Regions from separate parts of the Glutamicibacter sp. BS14 genome, predicted to be linked through region 1. Evidence: riboswitches for the same ligand, from Rfam matches in the RefSeq annotation. Region 1 holds a riboswitch; each other region holds the start of a gene.
What was found. A riboswitch is a leader RNA that binds a small molecule or an ion and turns the genes downstream of it on or off. The one in region 1 is predicted to bind S-adenosylmethionine.
Positions count from the first base shown of each region.

Region 2: linked by a shared signal. The riboswitch ahead of AC1Z36_RS05850 (OsmC family protein) and the one ahead of AC1Z36_RS01285 (acyl-CoA dehydrogenase family protein) in region 1 are both predicted to bind S-adenosylmethionine.
Region 3: linked by a shared signal. The riboswitch ahead of AC1Z36_RS03580 (substrate-binding domain-containing protein) and the one ahead of AC1Z36_RS01285 (acyl-CoA dehydrogenase family protein) in region 1 are both predicted to bind S-adenosylmethionine.
Region 4: linked by a shared signal. The riboswitch ahead of AC1Z36_RS17115 (O-acetylhomoserine aminocarboxypropyltransferase/cysteine synthase family protein) and the one ahead of AC1Z36_RS01285 (acyl-CoA dehydrogenase family protein) in region 1 are both predicted to bind S-adenosylmethionine.

Region 1 covers NZ_CM167801.1:270,090-275,790, reverse strand. Annotated here, with positions in the region: gene AC1Z36_RS01295 (aliphatic sulfonate ABC transporter substrate-binding protein) at 1-980, opposite strand, end outside; gene AC1Z36_RS01290 (ABC transporter ATP-binding protein) at 1,066-1,887, opposite strand; SAM riboswitch class I at 1,893-1,994, opposite strand; SAM riboswitch class I at 2,262-2,353, shown strand; gene AC1Z36_RS01285 (acyl-CoA dehydrogenase family protein) at 2,369-3,700, shown strand; gene AC1Z36_RS01280 (LLM class flavin-dependent oxidoreductase) at 3,758-5,161, shown strand; gene ggt (gamma-glutamyltransferase) at 5,245-5,701, opposite strand, start outside.
Region 2 covers NZ_CM167801.1:1,227,482-1,233,182, reverse strand. Annotated here, with positions in the region: gene AC1Z36_RS05855 (DEAD/DEAH box helicase) at 1-2,995, opposite strand, end outside; SAM riboswitch class IV at 3,136-3,257, shown strand; gene AC1Z36_RS05850 (OsmC family protein) at 3,289-3,840, shown strand; gene AC1Z36_RS05845 (L-idonate 5-dehydrogenase) at 3,917-4,972, opposite strand; gene AC1Z36_RS05840 (SDR family oxidoreductase) at 4,962-5,701, opposite strand, start outside.
Region 3 covers NZ_CM167801.1:750,668-756,368, forward strand. Annotated here, with positions in the region: gene AC1Z36_RS03560 (aldehyde dehydrogenase family protein) at 1-170, shown strand, start outside; gene AC1Z36_RS03565 (CdaR family transcriptional regulator) at 228-1,289, shown strand; gene AC1Z36_RS03570 (GntP family permease) at 1,582-2,943, shown strand; gene AC1Z36_RS03575 (SdpI family protein) at 3,019-3,393, opposite strand; SAM riboswitch class I at 3,668-3,757, shown strand; gene AC1Z36_RS03580 (substrate-binding domain-containing protein) at 3,825-4,865, shown strand; gene AC1Z36_RS03585 (sugar ABC transporter ATP-binding protein) at 4,849-5,701, shown strand, end outside.
Region 4 covers NZ_CM167801.1:3,637,119-3,642,819, reverse strand. Annotated here, with positions in the region: gene AC1Z36_RS17130 (methionine synthase) at 1-701, opposite strand, end outside; gene AC1Z36_RS17125 (DUF1852 domain-containing protein) at 720-1,712, opposite strand; gene AC1Z36_RS17120 (LysR family transcriptional regulator) at 1,835-2,776, shown strand; SAM riboswitch class I at 3,005-3,095, shown strand; gene AC1Z36_RS17115 (O-acetylhomoserine aminocarboxypropyltransferase/cysteine synthase family protein) at 3,180-4,493, shown strand; gene AC1Z36_RS17110 (cystathionine gamma-synthase) at 4,490-5,701, shown strand, end outside.

The DNA.
Region 1 (5,701 bases):
TGGTCATCGATGAGGGTTTCCAGAGCTTCATCAACGGATTCCTGCTCCGAGACATCGCGGCTAGCGACCAGCGTGGGAGCAATCTTGCTCAGGACTCCAGTGAATTTGGCGTCGGGAACTGCCGGAACGTCCAGATTGGAGCGTTCCTCAATCACGGTGGCAGCAACTCCTGGTTCGAGCCCTGCTACGTCGGCCAGGATTTCTGCGGTTTCCTCGGGATTGTCAGCTGCCCAGCCACGAGCCTTTTCGTAGGCATCGACAACGAGCTGGGCGAGTTCGGGGCTCTGCTCAATGAAGTCTTCGCGAGCGTTCAGCGCACCGTAGGTGTTGAAATCCAAGTTCCGGTAAACCAGTTGCGCGCCGTCTTTTTCGGCAGCGGCCATGATCGGATCCAAACCGCTCCAGGCATCAACCGAGCCGTTGGCCAGGGCGGTACGTCCATCGGCATGCTGGAGGTTCTGCAGCTTGATGTCAGCTTCACTCAAGCCCGCGGATTCCAGCGCCTGCAGCAGGAAGAAGTATGGGTCGGTGCCCTTTGTAGCGGCCACGGTCTTGCCAGCGAGATCTTCAACGGACTCGATTTTCGAGTCCTTATCCACTACCAGGGCCGCCCATTCCGGCTGCGAATACAGTGCGATGGTCTTGATGGGTGCACCGTTCGAACGGTTCAGGAGCGCAGCGGAACCGGCTGTGGAACCAACATCGATTGCGTCGGCGCGAAGGGCTTCATTGGCCTTGTTGGAACCAGCGGACTGGATCCATTCGACATTTACGCCCTGCTCCTTGGCGGCTGCTTCCAACCATCCCTTTTCCTTGAGTACCAGGCTCAGCGGGTTGTAAGTGGCAAAGTCGATGGACAGGGTCTGACCATCCGAGGAGGCTGTAGCGTTTTCGCCAGCACAGCCGGTCAGGGCAACTGCGCCAACGATCAAGGCGGCGGCGGACAATGCAGTGCGGCGGGTGAGACGGTTCAAAAGCATGGAGAATCCTAGAATTGTGCGTGCAAGCGGTGTAGGTGAAAAGGCAAAGGGGACGAATGGTTCGGGACCCACGGCGTGGCCGGGACTAATGGTTGGTTGGGTCGACGCCGAGCAGGCGCAATAGGTGCAGGCGATCTGCAACGAACTTTTCATCGGTATGCCGGCGTGGATGCACAGCTGAGATGGACAGATCCTCGATGACGCCCGCTGCACTATGCCCAGCGCCTCGCCCCAGAACAATCACGCGGTCAGCCAAAGTCAACGCCTCGTCCACATCATGGGTCACCATGAGAACAGTGGTGGGGAACGATGCGTGAATCGAGAGCAGCAGATCCTGCATCTTCAAGCGTGTCAGCGCATCGAGGGCGCCGAAGGGTTCATCAAGAAGCAATACACCCGGGCGCCGAGCCAGCGCGCGAGCCAGCGAAACCCGTTGCGCCATGCCTCCGGAGATCTCGCGTGGGCGCAAGCTGGCTGCATGGCTCAGACCGGTCAGCTCGATCAACTCATCGATCAGCGAGTTGCCGGCGCGCTTATCGGTTTCCGGTGCCAGGCCCAGTGCAATGTTCTGGCGAACCGAGCGCCATGGCAGCAGCCGGGGCTCCTGGAAGGCAACGGCGCATAACTCGTTGATGCCGGTGACCTCGCGGGTGCCGGTGCGGATGGTGCCGGTGGTGGGGTGGTCCAAGCCCGATACTGAACGCAGCAGCGTGGATTTTCCGCAACCGCTGGCTCCAAGAATGGCCACGACTTGACCTGCTGGAATTTGCAGGTTGATATCGGTCAGAACGGTGCGGCTTTCCATCTTGGTGGTGAAGGTTCGCGACACGTTGCTGAACTGCACGTCCAGGGCGCTTGAAGCTGAGGCAACGGGAGCTGCCTCGGGCGCTGCAAAGGAAAGAGTCATGTTCATCTCCATCGTTCCTGGCGGTAGCACCGGCCTGCAGAGCAAAACTCCAAAGGTGGTTGCTGCGGCGTCGTGGAGCCAGATCTCTCGGCCGCTCGGGATGGTTACGTGTCCATTACAACGAGTCGAACGATTTGAACGCAAATCTTGCGTAATATGAAAAAATCTTCGACAACTACGTCACATTGCCCAGAAATTTCGTTATTTATTTTATTGCAGGCCGGTTTGCTCGACATTAAGCAAAACTTTGCAACTCATCTTCGGCAGGACGCGGATTAGGCTGTGAAATTTGAAGATGGGCACTGCCGGCACTGGGACGAAATGTGACTTCGCGGGTTGGAAACGCCGGTTTATTACCGTTACAAATGAATTACGACCCATCCAGAGCGGCTGAGAGATCTGGCTCCACGACGCCGCAGCAACCACCCCAATAGCGGGACGGTGCTACCGCCAGGACCGATGGAAAGAATTGAGAACCCTGATGCCTATTGGTGAATCGCACAATGCCCTCGGACTGGACTTCAACCAGCTCAGTGACCCTTCGCAGGCCACCGCAATGGACCTGGACAAGTTTGAAGAACAGCTGCCGACCAGGCAATTGCTGAAAATCACCCCCGGACCAAGTGCGGATGAGCAATACGACCGGCTGGCCGAAATTTTCCGTCCCGTTTTTGCGCAGATCGCCGCGACAGCCAAGGACCGCGACTTGAACCGCGTGCTTCCTTTCGAGCAGGTAGGCCTGCTGAATCGCGAGCGTTTCGGTGCGCTGCGCCTTTCCGTTGCCGACGGGGGCTACGGCGCACGGCTGGTGGATGTCTTCCGTCTGCTCATCGAGCTGTCCGAGGCGGACTCCCACGTAGGCCAGCTGTGGCGTGCGCATATCGCATTCGTCGAGAACGTCTTGGCACTGGAGGACGAAGAGCTGCGCAAGAAGTGGGTCGCTCGCATCGCTGCTGGGCAGATTATCGGCAACGCCTACACCGAACGCGGTGGCAACGCCCTGGGCACCTTGAACACCAAGGCCAGCACCGTGGACGGGCGCTGGGTGATCGACGGTGAAAAGTACTACTGCACCGGCACCATTTTTGCCGACTGGACCACCGTTGCCGTGGCCCACCCGGAGCTCGCCGGCCGCCAGATCGCCGTGGTCTCCACCCAGCGCAGCGGCGTCAAGATCCTCGACGACTGGGATGGGTTCGGCCAGGGCCTCACCGGAACCGGCACCACCGAATTCCACCAGGTCCCGGTGGATTGCTTCATGCCGCAGCAGACCAATGACTCCGAAGCGGCGATCTTCCAGCTGGTTCTCATGGCCGTGCAGGCGGGCATCGCCCGCGCCGCATTGAACGACCTGCGTCACGCGGTGCAGGCGCGCACCCGCATCTTCACCACCGGAACCGGGGTGCCGGTATACCAGGAACCCCAGGTCCTCCAGCTGGTGGGCGAAGTTTCCGCGGAGTCCTTCGCTGCCGACTCCGTGGTGATCGGCGCGGTACTCGAAGTCGAGGCGGCCCTGGGCGATCCGGGACTGAACGACGAGGAACGCTACGCCGTATGCGAGCTGGCCGCCAACCGCGCGCAAACCGTGGTGCAGCCACTGGCCATCGGCGTGACCAGCAAGCTCTTCGACGGACTGGGAGCCTCGTCCACCAGAAGCGGCTGCAACCTGGACCGGCACTGGCGCAATGCGCGCACCATCGCCACCCATAACCCGGCGATCTACAAGGCGCGCATCGTCGGGGACTACGAGATCAACGGGGTCCAGCCGCAGCGGCTGTCCGTCACCGGCGAAGATTCAACCCAGCGGGCTTGAGGGCCTGCGACGCAAACCAGCAACTTTCCACGATTACCGACCTATGGGGGCAAAGCCATGAGCGAGAACAAGCGCGAGATCCTATTCAACGCATTCGACATGAACTGCGTGGTGCACCAGTCGCCGGGCCTGTGGCGCCATCCGCAGGACAAGGCCTCGACCTACAACACCCTGGGCTACTGGACGCACCTGGCCAAGGTGCTGGAAAAGGGGAAGTTCGACGGACTGTTCCTCGCCGACGTGCTGGGCACCTACGACGTGTACAAGGGCACCAACGTCACCCCGCTGGGCTCCGGCGCCCAGGCACCGGTCAACGACCCGATGATGCTGGTTTCCGCCATGGCCGCCGTGACCGAGAACCTCGGCTTCGGCGTCACCGCGGGCACCGCCTATGAGCACCCGTACGCTTTCGCCCGCCGCCTGGCCACCCTGGACCACCTGACCAACGGCCGCGTGGGCTGGAATGTCGTCACCGGCTACCTTCCCTCGGCCGCCCGCAATATGGGCCAGGAAGACCAGATGGAGCACGACGAGCGCTACAACCACGCCGATGAGTACCTCGAGGTGGTCTACAAGCTGCTCGAAGGCTCGTGGGAAGACGACGCGGTGCAGAATGACAAGGCCACCGGCGTCTACACCGACCCGGCCAAGGTGCACCCGATCGAGCACGAAGGCAAGTACTTCAAGGTTCCGGGCATCGCCATCACCGAGCCGTCCACCCAGCGCACCCCGGTGATCTACCAGGCCGGCGCCTCCAAGCGCGGCACCGAGTTCGCCGCGTCGAACGCCGAAGCGATCTTCGTCAATTGCCCCACCCGCGACCTGCTGAAGGAAGCGGTCAGCAAGATCCGTGACGCTGCCGAGGCCGCCGGGCGTGGCCGCTACGACATCAAGGTCTTCGCCATGCAGACCATCATTACCGCCGAAACCACCGAACTGGCCCAGGCGAAGTTCCAGGACTACAGCTCCTACGTGGATATCGAGGGGTCGCTGGCACTGCTGTCCGGCTGGACCGGCATCGACATGTCCGTCTACGGCCCCGACGATGTCATCGGCGACGACGTGAAGTCCAACGCCATCCAGTCCTCGGTGGAAACCTTCAAGAAGGCCAGCGGCGATACCGGCAAGCCGTGGACCATCCGCCAGCTGGCCGAATGGATCGGCGTGGGCGGATTCGGCCCGGTCTCCGTTGGTTCCGGCGCCGAGGTAGCCGAGAAGCTTATCGACTGGGTGGAGTACACCGACGTGGACGGCTTCAACCTCGCCTATGCTGTCACTCCGGGCACCTTCGAGGACATCGTCGAGTACGTGGTTCCCGAGCTGCAGGCGCGCGGGGTCTACAAGACCGAATACACCGAGGGCTCGCTGCGCCACAAGATGTTCGGCGCCGGCGACCGCGTGAAGGACACCCACCGCGCAGCCCGGTACAAGATCTCCAACCGGATGGCCGCGCAGGCCTAGGCGCATCGCCTGCTAGCGCAGCAGACAGCGGCCCCCCGGCACCTTCGAATGAAGTTGCCGGGGGCCGCCGTCTGCCTGCGGACCTATTCGGTTGGCTGCAGCACCATGGCTGAACCGCCGCCGCGCCTCGTGGGCTCGGCCGCTGCGGTGAGCGTGCCATCGGCAGCGATTTCCACCGCTTCAACCGCTCCGATTTCCGCCTGCGGAGTGAAGGAATCGCCAGCTGGCGTGAGCTTGTGGCCGAAGGCTTCGAGCGCGGAACCGTGGGCTTCGATAAACTCCGGTTCCGCGGTGACAGCGGCCGTATTGCGCTGGGAAGCACGCGGAGCGGCGATGGCTTCGCTGATGCTCATGCCCAGGTCGATGCGGTTCACCAGGGTCTGCAGAACCGTGGTGATGATGGTTGAACCGCCGGGGGAACCGATGGCCAGCACCGGATCGCCGTCCTGCAAGACAATGGTTGGAGCCATCGAGGAACGTGGGCGCTTGCCAGGTTCAATGCGGTTCGGATCCTGCGGGTCGTACACCGTGGAGAAATCG
Region 2 (5,701 bases), 960 kb from region 1:
TCCACCATGGGTCCAGCAAGATGCAGTAGTCGGCGGAAGTGAGGTTAATGCCGAAGCCGCCGGACTTCAGCGAGATGAAGAAGACCGGGAAATCTCCCTCGCCGAAACCGTCAATCAGTTCCTTGCGCCTAGGGCCAGTGGTGGACCCATCAAGGTATCCGTGCTCAATGCCCAGCTCTTCAGCGACGTCGCGTGCCTTGGCCAAGAAACTGGTGAATTGGCTAAAGACCAGAATCTTATGCCCTTCAGAAACCGCGTCCCCCATGAGTTCGCGCAGCATTTCAAGCTTCGCGCTCGGGGCATCGCCCTCCCCTACCAGGGACGGATCCAAGGCCAGCTGGCGCAGCAAGGTCAGCGATTGGAGAATCTGGAAGCGATTCGAATCAACGTCGTCAACCAGGCCCAGGACTTCTTGCCGCACGCGCTGGAAGCGGCGGTCATAGGCTTTGCGGTGCCCCGGCTCCAGTTCGACTTCCAGCACCTGTTCGGTCTTCGCCGGCAGCTCTGGAACGACCTGTTCCTTGGTACGGCGCAGCACGAACGGACGCAGACGGCTCTTCAGGCGCTCCAAGCGCTCCTGGTCTCCGTCAGCAATTGGTTTCTGGTAGTTGTCCTTGAAGGACTTCGCACCGCCCAGCAGGCCCGGTGCAGCCAGTGAGACCAGCGCCCACAGTTCCATCAGGTTGTTTTCCATGGGTGTGCCAGTGACCACGAATTTGCACGGCACTGGCAGCTGCCGGGCCTGCTTATAGCCTTTGGAGGCATGGTTCTTCAGCTGCTGGGCCTCGTCCATGATCATGACGTTGAAGCCGGCTGCTTCAAAATCCTCATAGGCCAGGCGGAAGATCGTGTAGCTGGTAACTACCAATTGGGCATCACCGATCTGCGCAGCCATGCTTTGGCCGCTCTTTCTAGCTGTTGAAGTAATGCCGGTGACGCTCATCTGCGGCGCAAATCGCTGCGCCTCATTGATCCAGTTACCCACCACCGAGGTAGGAGCCAGCACCAGGAATTTCTGTGCAGGATCCTCGACGCGCGCTTGTTCAAGGCAAGCCAGCAGCTGGACGGTCTTGCCCAGACCCATATCGTCGGCAAGGACGCCACCGAGATCATGGGTACGCAAGAAGTTGAGCCAGGATAGGCCGTGGCCCTGATACGGGCGCAGTTCAGCGTTGAACGTTTCCGCTAGCTGGACCGGCTGCATTTCTTCACCGCTTTGCAGCGCCTTCATGGTCTGCAGCCACTGGTTGTGCTGGGCTTCGATAATGCCCAGATCCACCAGTTCTTGCCACCAGTCGATGCTCAACTTATGGATGCGGATCGTATCGCCCTGCACCGTGCCCAGCTCCCCGGCCTCTGATATCAGCTGGCGCAGCTGCGTGAAATCTGCACCATCAATCGGGATCACCGTAAGGTCATCGAGGACGAGATACTCATCTTGCTTGGTCAAGGCCTCCAGCAGCAGTGGGAACGGGACCTTGGTCTCGTCCAGGAGCACTTCCACAGACAAGTCGAACCAGTCCCCCGTGCTTTCGCCGGCTTCGACACTGACAGCGGCCGGCGCGTGGCTGATCCGGTACTTCGGCAGCCTGTTCTGCTCTTCAACGACCACATCGGGATGCTCTGCCAATAGCGGCAATGCGTAGACCAAGAAATCGATGGATTCGGAGGTGCTGAATTCCTTCGGCGGGAAGATTCCTGAAGAGGTCAGTTGCCCCAAGAAAGCCTGCGCGCCGAGCTTGTCCTGCACCGAAGCAGCAATTTCCTTTTCCACGGCATACTGGCGGGGGCCCGCGGAGGCGTACTCCCAGGAATAGCTCACGGTCAGCGGAGTTCGGATGCTCTCCAGGGACAGCTTGAGGCTGGGGCGTGCTGGAACAGGGATGCTGTAGCTGTCATCCTCGCTCTTCAACGGTGCCATCAGGCGCAATCGGTCCAGGTGCTGGCGCTCGAAAAGCTCAACTCCCTCCTGCGGGATGGATTGCGCACCGGATTCAATAAATGTGGCCAGTTCCTTCGTGACCGGTTCAGCGAACCGGGCCAAACCGATTTCCTTGGCCTTCGGCAAGGGGCTGGACGCGTAAGCCAACAAGGTCGGCGGCGTGCCTATGGGCAAGAGGTAGACGTGCTCTTCGCTCGGCCCGCGCAGCTTCCCTTCCATGCTCAGGCCATGTTCACCGCGACGCACATCCACGTGTGCCATGGCTGGTTGCTCGCTGAACTCCACCGGGGCCTTGGCCGTAGAACCACCGTTGACGATCTGCACTCCAGCTTCACGCAGGGCTTCGAACGCATCCAGCAGGTCCTGGCCTGGAAGATCCATCAAGGAGATCCACTCCTTGGGATCCCACGAATGGCGATAAGTATCTTGTTCAACGTGTTCACGCAACCGGTCCAGTTCAACGACCGCACGACGCTGCTTCTTGGAGAACCGCGCATCAAAAGCAACATTGCGCCAGCTGATCCCGGTTTGGATCCAGGGGCTCTTGGTTCCCTGGCGGGCCGGGCGTGCCTGCAAGGTCAGCGCGTCCTCGCCGCCATAACGGGGTTCGCTGACCACTTTCAGGATCAATCCCAGCGGTTCTTCGGCAGCCAGCGGCTCATCGGAAATGACTGGAAGCAGACGGTCAAGGGTACGTTCCCACTGCGGCTTGCTATTGCGTTTCCATGCGTGGGGATCCACCCCGGAGTCGGAGACGAAGAAGCCTTGGTCTTCTTCGGTGGTGACCTCGATGAGCAAGGCGGCGACATCTTCACAGGACTGAACCCCCGGATGCTTCCCGCAGAAGCTGGTGAAGCTGATATTGCCCTCGGTGATTTCCAATTGGGCCATCACCGATTCGCGCAGCACCACACCGGAGATGCGGGTAGATCCCGGTTGCATTACCCGGTTGGCGATCTGCACTTTTCCGGAATCACACAGGAATTGGCCCAGGTTGTATTCGGATTCGGTCACCAAGGTCTGGGCCGCAGAAAGTGTCAGCTGGAATTCCATACTCGCCGTTCATTGTTCGTGCAGTGGGCGCCCGAGAGCTAGATTCCATCTTAGCGAGCCGGAAAGCAAGATGCCCGGTGACGAAAAGTTACTTCTGCCCTTTACCCGCGGGCCCTGCAACCGATAGAAATTAATCACTGAATCACGAGTTCCACTCTTTGAGCCCTGGCTGAGTGGACGGCAACCCTCCTGCGTCATTGTGCGGGGTGCCCCAGGTGAAGATTCGACGCATCTTGACAGCCAAGATGCGTAAGCGATGGCGCCCCTTGCGCCAGAAAGGGGATCAATTCCCCATGACTAATGCAGCATCTGCCCCAACCGTATCCGAAGACCGCGCACAGCGCCTGCAGGAAGCAGGCAAGGGCTGGGGCGAACGAATTTCGGCTGCCCCGCAAAGTGCCCAATTGACTTTCACTGTGGAGGGCGAAGGCTTCGATTCGGTAGCCAGCAACATTGTCTCGGGCAAGCACACCTTCCAGGTCGACGAGCCAGCTGGCCTGGGCGGCAGCGACCTGGCCGCAAGCCCCGTGGAATACGCGCTCGGAGCGCTCATCTCCTGCCAGGTTGTGGTCTACCGCTTGTACGCGCAGAATCTCGGCATCCAGGTGGACGACGTGAAGATCCAGGCCAATGGCCACCTCGATGTCCGCGGACTCTTCGGCATCGACCAGACCATCCGCCCCGGCTTCTCGTCGGTGGATCTGGACATCCGGATTGCCGGACCGGAATCAGCTGAACGCTATGAAGAACTGCGCCGCGCAGTGGATGCCCACTGCCCAGTGCTGGACCTCTTCGCCAATCCGGTGCCGGTGACAACCGCGGTGAGCATCACAGAGATCAACTAGAGTTCGCTGAACTAAAAAGCACCGCGGCGGCCCCCGACTTCAGGGGCCGCCGCGGTGCACTTCTAGCTGAAGCCAACTATTGCCCCAGGAAGTTCAGCAGGACTTTGCCGGAGCGAGCCGAATCCTTGGCCGTTTCGAAGGCTTCAAGCGCATCGGCGACCGGGAACTCGTGGGTTACCGCCTCGGAAACCTGCAGTGAACCGTCGGCCAGGGCAGCAAGCACATGGTCGATTTCGTCGTTGAAGCGGAAGGAACCAACCAGTTCCAGCTCGCGGGTAATAGCCAGCGAAATGAGTGCGGGTTGTTCTCCTGAGGGCAGCAACCCGACCATGACCACTCGACCGCCGCGCACGGCACCGCGCACGGCGGAGGCCAACCCGCGGAAGTTGCCGCTGGCCTCGATCACCACGTCCGCGCCCACCTGGGCAAGAGCTTCCTGGTCATCGGCGCGCAAAGTTGAAGTGGCACCGAGTTTCCCGGCGATTTCCAACGGCTTCTCGTGCATGTCCACTGCGATGATTTCTTTGGCTCCGGCACGCTTGAGCACTGCTACAGCGAGAGCTCCGATCGGCCCAGCACCAATAACCAGCGCCTTCTTGCCGGCGACTTCACCGGCGCGCGACACCGCATGCCAAGCAACCGCAGCCGGTTCTGCCAGTGCCGCATCACGCAGTGCTAAGCCAGCAGGCAGCTCACGCAGCATGCGTGATGGCAGGTTCACTTCGCGGGCGAATGCGCCCTCGGTGTGCGGGTAGCGGGCGGCCGAGCCCAGATAGGTGCACCCCGGGGAAAGATTCGGGCGGTCGGCCGGGTAGGGTTCCCCGGTCTCGCCTGGTGTTGCCGGGTGCACGGCGACTTTGGTTCCGGCTGCCGGCCCGCTGCCGTCAGCGGCGGCCTGCATGACGGTCCCGACGATTTCATGCCCGAGAACCATTGGAGCCTTGAGGATCGATTCCCCGGCGGCGCCGTGGCTCCAGTAATGCAAGTCTGATCCGCAGATACCGCCGTAAGCGATGGCAACGCGTGCTTCATCTGCTCGCGGCGCTGCCAGCTCGATTTGTTCAATACGCAAATCATCGGCTGCATGGGCCACGACGGCCAACGTGCTGGTGGCGAGGGAATTAGACGACAACGCTCATGCCTCCGTCGATGAAAATGGTCTGCCCGTTCACGTAGTTCGATCCATCCGAGGCCAACCAGACTGCTGGTCCGGCCAGATCCTCGACAGTTCCCCAACGGGCAGCCGGGGTGCGGCCCAGAATCCAGGAATTGAATTTCTCGTCATCCACCAGATTCTGCGTCATCTCGGTGTGGATGTAGCCCGGTGCGATGCCGTTGATTTGCAGTCCCGAACCAGCCCATTCGGCGGTCATGGCGCGGGTGAGATTGCGCAGGCCTCCCTTGGCCGCACTATAGGCGGAGATGGTGGGGCGGGCCAAGTCGGTTTGCACCGAGCAGATGTTGATGATCTTGCCTTCGCCACGCTGCACCATGGAGCGTGCGACCTCTCGGCCTACCAGGAATGCGCTGGTGAGGTTCGTGTCAATCACACGCTGCCAGTCGGATACTTCCAATTCCAGCATCGGAACGCGGTGTTGGATACCGGCGTTGTTCACCAATATGCGGATGGGGCCGATGGTCTTTTCAATGGCGGCAATGTTCTCGCGCACGGCGGCATCATCGGTGACATCGAAGCAGACGCTATGGATTCTTTCGGCGCCATAGCGGGTGCCGAATTCGGCGACAGTTTCGGCCAAGCGTTGCGCATCGCGGCCGTGCAGGATGATGGTGGCTCCGGCATCGGCCAGGGCACGGGCAAGTTCGCGGCCAATACCGCGGGAGGACCCGGTCACCAGGGCCA
Region 3 (5,701 bases), 480 kb from region 1:
CCTTCGCCAAGAAAATCCAGGCCGGCAACGTCAGGGTGAATACCGGTGCCGGCATGGATGCGAACATGCCGTTCGGCGGATTCAAGCAGTCGGGGTGGGGCGCCGAAAATGGCCGTGAAGGCATCGAGGCCTACACCTCGCTGAAGTCGGTCACCGTCAAGCTCGACTAGCGGCAATGTTCTATTCCGGGACTGCTTTGCGCAGTCCCGGGCCGTTAGGATGAGCTCATGAGCGAAAAGGAGCAACCCCGGCTGGCTAGCGCGTTGGCGCAGAAAGTCGTCGACACGATTGCGCCGACCATCAACCGCAATGTGAACATCATGAATGCTCACGGAGTCATCATTGCTTCTACGGATGCTGCGCGTATCGGTACCCACCACGACGGCAGCGCAGAGGCGATCCGACGCAACGGCATCATCCGTGTCAGCCAGGCCGACGGCTCGGCCGGAACCCAGCCAGGGGTCAATGTGCCGCTGGTGCTGAACGACCAGCTCTGCGGCGTTGTGGGCGTGACCGGAGCTCCCCACGAGGTGGAACCGCTGGCCGGCCTGATTGCATTGACCGTTCAATTGCTCTTTGCCCAAGAACGCGAGCACTCTCGCAGCGCGCGGCGCGAGACCGAAGCCCGCGACATTATTTCTGCGTTGATCGCCGGTCGCGTTGCACCTGAAGTGATCGACCGCTCGCTCGCAGCGCATGGTTTGCGCGGGCCGAAATGCATTGAAGCTTGGCTGCCCCGAAGCGTGGGGGATCCGTCGCTCGAAGAGCCGGCGAAGGATCATCACCGCACGTCATGGATTAGCCTTTCCGGCGCGTACTGGAGGCTTTGCGCTGCCAGTGAGACAGCTTTCGCTCCCGAGCGCATGGACCAGGAACGTTTCCTGGTCTCCGCGCCTGTCGAAAAGGCCGAGGATCTCATGGCCGAAACCGAAGTGCTGCGCGTATTGGTGGGCTATCCGGCACTCGTGCCATCCCACGCGCGGCGCCGCATGTGGAGCCGGGAAATTGCTGTGGCTATCGCCCGCACCCCAGCCCGCAGCCTGGACCATGCAGCTGCTCCAGCGATGCAGCTCAATGAGGAACAAGCCAGAACCCTGCTGGTCGTTGCGACAGCTGCTTCGATGAGCCAAGCAGCCACGGATCTGCATATTCACCGCAATACCTTGGTTCAAAGACTTGAGCGGATAAGCCAGGTCAGCGGCATCGATATTCGGCGGTCCAGCGAGTCCCTGAAACTCCAGCATGCCATCTACGCGAGAGTGGCCTTGGGCCAGCTGCATGTTTTCTAGGCCCTGGAAACTAGGGGAGCTGGCGCCGGGGCTGGGAAGGGTGGGATGTTTGCACACATTGGCTCTTTCGAACCCAGGCAAATGTGGTCGTGTGCCCATAGGTATTCGGGGTCACTTTTCCTAGTATTGGCAGGATGATCGATCTTTGCGCCCGAAACCCGGGGTGGCACGGTGGCATCTAGCCCAACGGGCAAAGCCTTGAGCGGCTTTGCCGATAGGGCTGGTCCACCCGTTGAGCCATTGCGGGCTGGGCGCATTGAACTACCGATATTGGCAAAGGAGCCAACCCGCCGTGTACGAACTGCTAGTTCTGCTGATCCTTGTTGTGGCCATCGTGATGGTCACAGCACGCTTGAAGATCAGCCCATTTCTCGCCCTCGTTGGCGCCGCTATCCTGGCGGCCTTCGCCTACCGGATTCCGCTGGCCGACGTGGCTTCGACGGTCACCACGGCTTTCGGCAGCACCATGGGAAATATCGGACTGGTGATCCTGTTCGGAACAATGATCGGTGTCATCCTGGAGAAATCCGGCGCCGCGATCTCCATGGCAGATGCGCTGATCAAGGTCCTGGGTACCCGGTTCCCCAACCTGACGCTATCGATTATCGGCTACATCGTTTCCATTCCGGTCTTCTGCGACTCGGGATACGTGGTGCTCAACTCGCTGCGCAAAGCGATCACCCTGCGTACCGGGATCTCTGGGCTGGCAACTTCCATCGCCCTGATGACCGGCCTGTACGCGACCCACACCATGGTGCCTCCAACTCCGGGCCCGCTGGCCGCAGCCGAAAGCATCGGCATTGCCGATAACTTGGGCTTGATCATCGCTGTCGGATTGCCCGTTGCGGCCATCTCGGCCCTTGCCGGCTTGGCCTACGCCAGCCGCTTCAACAAGTCCAAATGGACCCCGTTGCCAAGCGACGACCACAATGACATCTCCGAACTCGACTATGAGCAGCTGCGTGCAAGCTTCGGAAAATTGCCCAGCCCGGCGCTGGCCTTCATGCCGATCCTGGTTCCGCTGGTGCTGATCTGTGCCGCATCCATTGCGAAGCTGCCCTCGCACCCGATGGGCGAAGGCGCTGCCCTGGAAATCCTTTCCTTCCTGGGGACGCCAGTTATTGCGCTGATCTTCGGCTTGATCTCATCGACTTTTCTTTTGAGCGGTGGCAGCAAGCTGGCGGTCTTCAATGAGCAGATGAACGAAGCTGTACGCACCGCTGCTCCGATCTTGCTGATCACCGGTGCCGGCGCCGGCTTCGGGGCGGTCCTGGCCGCGTCGGATCTGACCACGATTCTTTCGGATTCACTCAGCGGACTGGGCTTGGGCCTGGCTGTGCCATTCCTGATCGCCGCTGCACTGAAGTCCGCACAGGGCTCGTCCACCGTCTCAATGGTGACCACTTCCGCGCTGGTCGCTCCGATGCTCGGCTCCCTGGGCTTGGGTTCGGAGCTGGGCATGGTGCTATCCGTATTGGCAGTAGGCGCCGGTGCGATGGTTGTCTCGCACGCCAACGACTCCTACTTCTGGGTCGTCTCGCAGCTCAGCCGCATTCCGGTGATCACCGCCTACAAGACCCTGAGCGTGGCTACCGCCATCCAGGGCACCGCGGGGTTCCTGACTGTACTGGTCCTGGGAGCCGTACTGCTTTAGCAGCACGCCTTCCAAGAAAGCAACGGATCGCGCCATCGGCAGATGGCGCGATCCGTTGCTTTAAGCAGTGCTGGATTAGCCCAGGCCTGCCGCCGGGAAGCTCCGCGCGGCCTTATTCGCTGTGGCAGTCGAGATCACCAGCAACGCGATGGCGGCCAGGTAGCCGGTTCCGGTCGCGGCGAAGGCGAAACCGAATTGGCCCAGCAGGCAGAGAACTGCTGCGCTGGCCAATGCCGCCCAACCGGCCCAGGAAGCCGCGGCAAGCAGGGGCGCAGCCTGCTGATGCCCGGCGAACCAGGCGTCATCGCTGGCCAAGGTGTGGCGCGTCTTGATGCCGATCGCCGCATTGCGAGCGAGCTTCCGGTTCCGTGCCATCGGGGCGAGGAACGCTGCGACCAGCGTTATGCTCAGCAACCCGAACATGAAGGCAATCACGCCTGCTGGATCCACTTGCCGCCTCTTCTGCCGATTGATCTTGAATGGCCATTCTATGCGGTCGCATGGAAGTGCCCTGATCCACGCTGTGTTCCCAATCGATGCCTGCGGGAACGTTCTTGAGATCCAGTTCCGGCATGCCAATTGCGTCATGCGAAGGTCATATGACGTCTTATCTGCCCGTTTTCCGGCAGGGCGAAGGCGCGAAGATGACGTATTTTGTCCTGCTGTTCCTCCGCATGACAGCGCCCTTCCCGAGGGCCTGCCAGTAATGCTTGACTCGGAGCACAACCCATCCAGAGCGGCTGAGAGACCTGGCTCCGAGACGCCGCAGCAAGCCTGCACCAGCAGGTAGTGCTAACGCCAGGTTCGATGGAACTCCCGGGTCTAGAAGCATGAACTTCTGTTCGGGATCCCTCGTTCAATTTGTCTAAGAGAGGGACGACATGACTCGTACTCGTCCGAACGCCTTGAAAGTTCTGGCTTCAGCGATGGCGGCAGCAACACTGCTGACTGGCTGCTCGCTGAAAGAACCACGGCCGGAAATAGCGCCGGTTGTGGCGCAAAGCAGTAATCCGCAAGCCGAGCATAAGCTCGACAACGTTCCATCACTCAAAGGCAAAAAGGTCGGCATCGCGGCCAAGGATATCCTGCACGACTACTCGCGCGTGGTCTACCAGCAGATCCAAGAGCGCATCAAAGAGCTCGGCGGCGAGGTCATCGCTACCCAAGCCGAAGCCAAAGACGAGAAGCACGTCTCTGACGTAGAAAACCTGATCACCCAGTCGCCCGATGCCATCGTGGTGATCCTGGGCGATGCCCAAACGCTCACTCCTGCCTTGGCCAAGGTGGACGCCGCCGGGATCCCGCTGTTCACCATCGATTTCCAAAGCGAATACTCGAAGAACAACGTCACCAGCGACAACTGGAACGTCGGCACCACGCTGGCTCGCACCATGGCTGAAGACCTCCACGGCAAGGGGAAGATTCTGGTCTTCAACGGCTTCCCCGGTGTGACTCCCTGCCGGATCCGCTACAACAGCCTGAACCTGGTGCTGGAAGACTACCCAAATATCGAGAAGATCACCCCGGAACTCCAGGACAAATACGAAGGCACCATCGAGGATGCCAAAAACCAGATCCAGGACCAACTGCGCAGGCTGCCCGAGGGCGAAGTTGACGCGATTTGGTCCTGCTGGGACATGCCGCTGATCGGTGCCGCGCAGGCCATCGATCCCACTGGTGGCGACATCAAGCTGTATGGAGTGGACGCAGAGCCCGGGGCCCTGGATTTGATAGCGAACCCGGACAGTTCATACCAGTTCACCGTCGCTCAGCCCACCAAGCAGATTGCCGCTGCCTCGGCCACTAATATCGCCCTGTTCCTCGATGGGCAAACCGATCTGGTTCCGAGCACCAGCTATGCCGAGCCGATTTTTGTCGACAAGGACAACGTGAATCAGGTGCGCCATGACAACGGAATCTAAGGAACTGCTGAGCATGGCCGCCATCAACAAGTCCTTTGGCACGGTCGCCGTGCTCGACCATGTGCACCTGCAGCTTCGGGCCGGAGAGGTTCTGGGCCTAGTGGGCGAAAACGGAGCTGGAAAATCCACCCTGATCAAGATACTCACCGGGCTGTACACCCTGGACTCGGGGCAGATCGAACTTGCCGGCCAGCCGGTGCAAATTCGCCGGCCTGCCGATGCCGAAGCGCTAGGCATTGAAGTGATTCACCAGGACCGCCATCTGGCCGGCCGCTTGACCGTCGCCGAACAGCTGTATCTGGGCACCGCGAAGAGTCGTGGGCTCTGGCGCCACGAGCGCACCGCGCAGGCAGCAGCCCGGGCGGATATTTTGCGAACCACCGGCCAGGAGCTGGACACCGGTGCCTTCGTTGATGAGCTCAGCGTTGCCCAGCAGCAGCTGATCCAGATTGCCCGTGCCGTACTGGCCGAACCCAAGGTGCTGATTCTCGATGAGCCGACGGCACCGTTGGCCAATGATGAAGTTGAACAGCTCTTCGGCACGATCCGGCATCTGCGGGACCGCGGGGTAGGGATCATTTTCATCTCGCATTATCTCCAGGAACTGCGGCAGATCACCGACCGGATTACGGTGCTGCGCAACGGCAGAAATGCCGGTGACGCCAGTTTCGCGGACGGTGACAGTATCGAAGATGTCATCGGCTTGATGCTGGGCAACCAGGTTAACGAGTTCTCGCACCAGAGGCGCGAGCCGCCCGCCGTTCAGGGCGAGCCTGCCCTTGAACTGGTGGACCTCTCGGTGGCCGGAACATTGAGCGGCATCAATATCTCGGTGG
Region 4 (5,701 bases), 430 kb from region 1:
CGCCACTGTGTGCCGAGAGTTGCTTTCCAATCATTGTTCGCCTTGATGCCATAGCCAAAGCAGATGTGGACCACGGTCTCGGCTTTGAGCCCCTCGCAGGCACGCTCCAGGGCAGCAATGCCCCAGTCGGCGACCTCATCAAAAAAGACGTTGAAGGCGGGCTCGTCGAACTGGATGACATCCACCCCGGCGGCTTCAAGTTCGCGGGCTTCCTGGTTCAGGATGGTCGCGAATTCCCAGGCCAGTTTCTCGCGGCTGCGGTAGTGCGCATCGTACAAGGTGTCGACCATGGTCATGGGACCAGGAAGGGTCCACTTGATCTGGCGGTCGGTCAGCGTGCGCAGGAACTTCGCGTCCTCAACGAATACCGGCTTTTCGCGCTCTACTGCACCGACGACGGTGGGAACACTGGCGTCATAGCGGTTGCGAATGCGCACGGTCTCGCGCTTCTCGAAGTCGACGCCGCTCAGGTGCTCAATGAACGTGGTGACAAAGTGCTGGCGGGACTGCTCGCCATCGGAAATGATGTCGATGCCGCGCTGGTCCTGCTCGAGGACCGCAGCGCGCATGGCGTCCTGCTGGCCTTCGTGCAATTGCTCGTCTTCAAGCTTCCAAGGGGACCAAAGCTTTTCAGGTTCGGCAAGCCAAGAAGGCTTGGGCAGGCTACCGACAATTGACGTGGGGATAAGCGGAGAAGTCATAAGTTATCTTTCGGATTCTTAGGCGACAGGAGTCGGATAGGAAGAAGACCACTGATTGAGCAGTTGGCGATTCGGGATGATGAAATGCTCTTCGGTGAACTTGCCTTGGATCTTGCCCAACTGAGTTCGTTCTTCGCGGTCATAAAAAACGCGGGTGGGGGAGAAGTCCTCGGCGCCCAAACTCGGGTGATATACGGAAGGAGCAGCCGAATTGGCGTTGTAGATTTCCGGGCGGTAGATCTTCTGGAATGTTTCCATGGTGCTGATGAGGCTGATCAGCTGCAGGTTGGTGTAATCGTTGAGTAGGTCGCCGCGGAAGTAGAAAGCCAGTGGCGCTACAGCACCTGGCGGCATGAAGTAGCGGACGCTCAAGCCCATTTTCCCGAAGTACGCATCGGTCAATGAATTTTCGTCCTGCTGGTATTCCAAACCGAGCACTGGATGGCTGTTGCCGGTGCGGAAATAGGTCTTGGAAGTCGAGACGCTGATGCAGACCACCGGTAGCTGGGCAAAACGCTCACGGTAGGCCTGTGAGTTCAAAAAATGCTGGAAGAGCTGTCCGTGGAGATCACCGAAATCTTCTGGAAGCACCGGAGCTCCGCTGTCACTACACGAAGCTGGAAGCACCACGCTGAAGTCGTAATCTCGGACATAAGAAGAAAAATTATTGCCGACCATGCCCTGGGACCGAGTGCCGGTGAGTTTATCCACGATCGTGGTTTCAAGCACTTCTAAAAGAGGAAATTTCTGGTCCGTATTATCGGCAGAAAAATGCACATTTGCTGAAATGATTTCCAATTCCAAAGAATAGCGGTCGCCCTGGGGATTGTCCCAGTGAGCCAGGGAATTGAAGTGTCGGTTGATCATCGTCAGGGCATTGCGCAGGTTCTCTTCTCGGCGCTCTCCGCGTGCCAAATTGGCGAAGTTTGTCGTGGTGCGAGAATTTTCCGAAGGGGAGTAATTCTCGTCGAATCTGGTGGTGCTAATACTGAAATTTAATGCGTCTGCCATGACGGCCAATCTGTATTTGGGAGGCCTGGACAGGCCGCGGGGGAGTCGATGCGTCAATCATGCAGGGTGATTCTTGATATCGGGTAACTCGATATAACTATGGATTCATATAGACTCTGGCTATGGTTCAGGGAACGAATGGTCTGACATTGCAGCAGCTTCGCTATTTTGTGGCGGTGGCCTCCGAGGGCTCAATCTCCGCTGCCGCCGACCTGATTTACGTCGCGCAGCCCAGCATGTCGGCAGCGATGAAGGAACTCGAATCCCGGGTGGGACGCACCTTGCTGATGCGCTCAGCCAGGGGAGTGACGCTCACCGCCGAAGGCGCAGAATTCCTGGGCTACGCCCGGCAGGTGCTCGAGCAGGTGGAGCTTCTTGAGCACCGCTACCTCGGCCGCCCCGCCGCGCGGCGGCTGCTGGGCGTTTCCACCCAGCACTACTCCTTTGCGGTGGATGCGTTTGTCCGGATGGTGCAGGCCAGTGGAGCCGAGGAATACCAGTTTTCGCTCCGCGAGACGCGCACCGAAGAGATCATCGAGGACGTGCGCACCCTGCGCAGTGACATCGGGATCCTGTACCGCAACGACTTCAACCGGAAGGTCATCGACAAGCTGCTGCGCGAATCCCGGCTGGTCTTCCACCCGCTGTTCCTGGCCGAACCGCACATTTTCATCTCGCGCAGCAACTCGCTGGCCACCCGAACCCAGGTCACGCTCGAAGACCTCGAAGACCTGCCTCGGCTGACCTTCGACCAGGGCGCGAACAACTCGTTCTACTTCGCCGAGGAGGTGCTCTCCACGCGCTCCAGCCAACGCGAAATCCAGGTCTCGGACCGCGCTACGATCTTCAACCTGATGATCGGCTTGGGCGGTTACACGATCTCCACCGGCATCATCAGTGACGAGCTGGATCCCTCCATCGTCGCCATCCCGCTGGCCATCGAGGAACGCATCGAGATCGGCTGGATTGACCACGCCGCCATCCCGCTCACCGACCAGGCCCAGCGGTACCTGCAAGAAGTCCGCACCGTGGTCGCCAGCTTCGGGGTAGAAGTGCTCGGCTGAGCCGCCAGCAGCGTAACGCCTGGTCATCGAGCACCGGCACATCGTCACAAAATTCAGGAGAAACCGCTAAACCATGCGGTTTTTCTCAATTCTGCGCGTCATAAAAGGGTTCGGGCCCCCGCGTCATCATGACAAGGCGACGACATATGAAGCGTGGCGGCCTTGTATGAAGCCGGGCGCCGGATACCGCTTGCACCGTTTGCGGCGGATAGCCAACCATGGAAGAACAACCCATCAAGAGCGGCTGAGAGATCTGGCTCGGAGACGCCGCAGCAACCATCGGGAAACCGAAAGGTGCTACCGCCAGGAACGATGGAGCAGTTCCGAACGCGTTATTGCGTAGCATCGTGCCGCCGCACGATGCCAATCGGTGCACTCCCTCGCAGAGAATAGAGGAGGAGCCATGAGCCAGGAAACCGACGCGGTGCACGCAGGGTACCGCCCGAGCGGAGACTTCCGCCCGATGCTGCCGCCGCTGCACAATTCCGCAGCGTACCAATTCGCATCGCATGCAGAAGCGGTCGAGAAGTTCGCGCTGCGCCAGGCCGGCTTCACCTACTCGCGCACCGGCAACCCCACCGTTGCGATTCTCGAACAGCGCGTGGCTGCCTTGGAAGGCGGGGCCCACGCGGTGGCCACCGCCACCGGGCAGGCCGCCGTGGCCCTGTCCCTGCTGGCTCTGACCCAGGGACCCAAGCACATCGTGGCCTCCTCCTCGCTCTACGGCGGCACCGTGGACCTGTTCACCGACACCTTCGCGGACTTCGGCATCCGCATCAGCTTTGTCGACCAGGCCGATCCGTCCGCCTGGGCCGCTGCCATTGAGTCGGACACCCGGGCGTTCTTCCTGGAGTCCGTCTCCAACCCGCTGTGCACCGTGGCCGATCTGCCCGCCATTGCGGCGATCGCCCACGAGCACAACATCCCGGTGGTGGTCGATAACACCCTGGCCACCCCGCTGAATATTCGGCCGCTGGAACTCGGTGCGGACATCGTGGTGCACTCGGCCACCAAGGGGCTGGCCGGGCACGGCTCGGTGCTCGGTGGCGTCGTGGTGGACTCGGGGAAATTCGACTTCTCCGATGCCGCCCGCTGGCCACAGATCGCCGCCCCGCGGGTGCGGCTGAACAACACCTCGCTGCTTGAACGCCACGGACCGGCCGCCTACGCGATGCTGGTGCGCTCCAAGTTCCTGCACGACCTGGGCCCGACCCTCGCCCCGGCCAGCGCCCAGGGAATCCTGGCCGGCATCGAGACCCTGCCGGTGCGTGCCGCCCACGTGCAGCGCAGCGTCACCACGCTGATCGGCACTCTGGCTTCCCACCCGGGCATTGCGGCCATCCACCACCCGTCCCTGCCCGGCCACCCCAGCCACGAGCTGGCCCGGACGCTCACGCCCAAGGGCACCGGCTGCGTGCTGGCCATCGAGCTGGCCCACCCATCGCTGGTTTCCCCGGTAATCGACGGGCTCAAGCTGATTTCCCTGGCCGCGAATGTGGGGGACACCCGCACCATGGTCTCCCACCCGGCCACCATGACGCACTGCCGGCTCTCGGAGCAGCAGCTGGCCGCCGCGGGCCTGAACACCTCCACCCTGCGCCTGTCGGTGGGATTGGAAGACCCCGCCGACCTGCTCGCAGATATCACCCAATCGCTGGATCACGCACTGGCCGCAACCCAGACCACCGCCGACACCAAGGAAGTGAGTTTCGCATGAGCGGCTTCAACACCCTCGCCGTGCACGCCGGCCAGCACAAGGACCCGCACACCGGTGCGGTGATCCCGCCGATCTACCAGACCAGCACCTTCATCCAGGACGGCATCAACGTGCTGCGTGCCGGGCACGAATACTCGCGCGGCTCCAACCCGACCCGCAACGGGTTCGAATCCCAGCTCACCGCGCTGGAAGGCGGCGCCGCCGGCTTCTCCTTCGCCTCGGGGATCGCGGCCGAAGACGCGCTGCTGCGCGCAGTGCTTCAGCCGGGCGACCACATCGTGCTGGGCGCCGACGGCTACGGCGGCACCAACCGGCTGATCTCGAAGCTGCACGGCAAATGGGGGATCACCTCTTCAGCGGTAGACATCACCAACCTGGACTCGGTGCGCGCCGCGATGCGCCCGAACACCGCGCTGCTCTGGGTGGAAACCCCGTCCAACCCGCTGCTGGGCATCGCCGACCTGGCCGGCTGGGCTGCCATCGCCCGCGAACACGGCGCCCTGCTGGTGGTGGACAATACCTTCGCTACCCCATATCTGCAGCGCCCGCTGGATTTCGGCGCCCACGCGGTGGTCCATTCCACCACCAAGTACATCGGCGGGCACTCCGATGTGCTCGGCGGGGCCGTCATCGTGGCCGATCACCTGCACCGCGGGCAGAGCCTGGCCGAAGCCGTGGGCTACCAGCAGTTTGCCGGGGGCGCGGTCTCCGGTCCGCAGGATTCCTACCTGGCCGCCCGCGGGCTGAAGACCCTGGGCCTGCGCATGGAACGCCACGGGGCTACCGCCTCCACCCTGGCCCGCTGGCTCGATGACCAGCCCGAAGTCACCCGCGTCTACTACCCGGGGCTGGAACGCCACCCGGGCCACGAGCTGGCCAAGTCCCAGTCCGCGGCCGGCCGCGGCTTTGGCGGGATCCTCTCATTGCAGCTCTCCGATGAAGCCGCCGCCCGCGCCTTCGCCCAATCCATGGAGTACTTCCAGCTCTCGGTCTCCCTGGGCGGGGTGGAATCCCTGGTCTGCTATCCGCGCGAAATGACCCATGCTTCGCTGATCGGCACCCCGCTGGAAATCCCGGCCAATCTGGTCCGCCTCTCGGTGGGCATCGAGGAAGCCGACGACCTGATTGCCGATCTGGAACGCGGCCTGGCCGCGGCCCGCGCAGCGTCCAAACCGGTCGTCGCCCGGGCATGTGAAAAGACTCTGGAA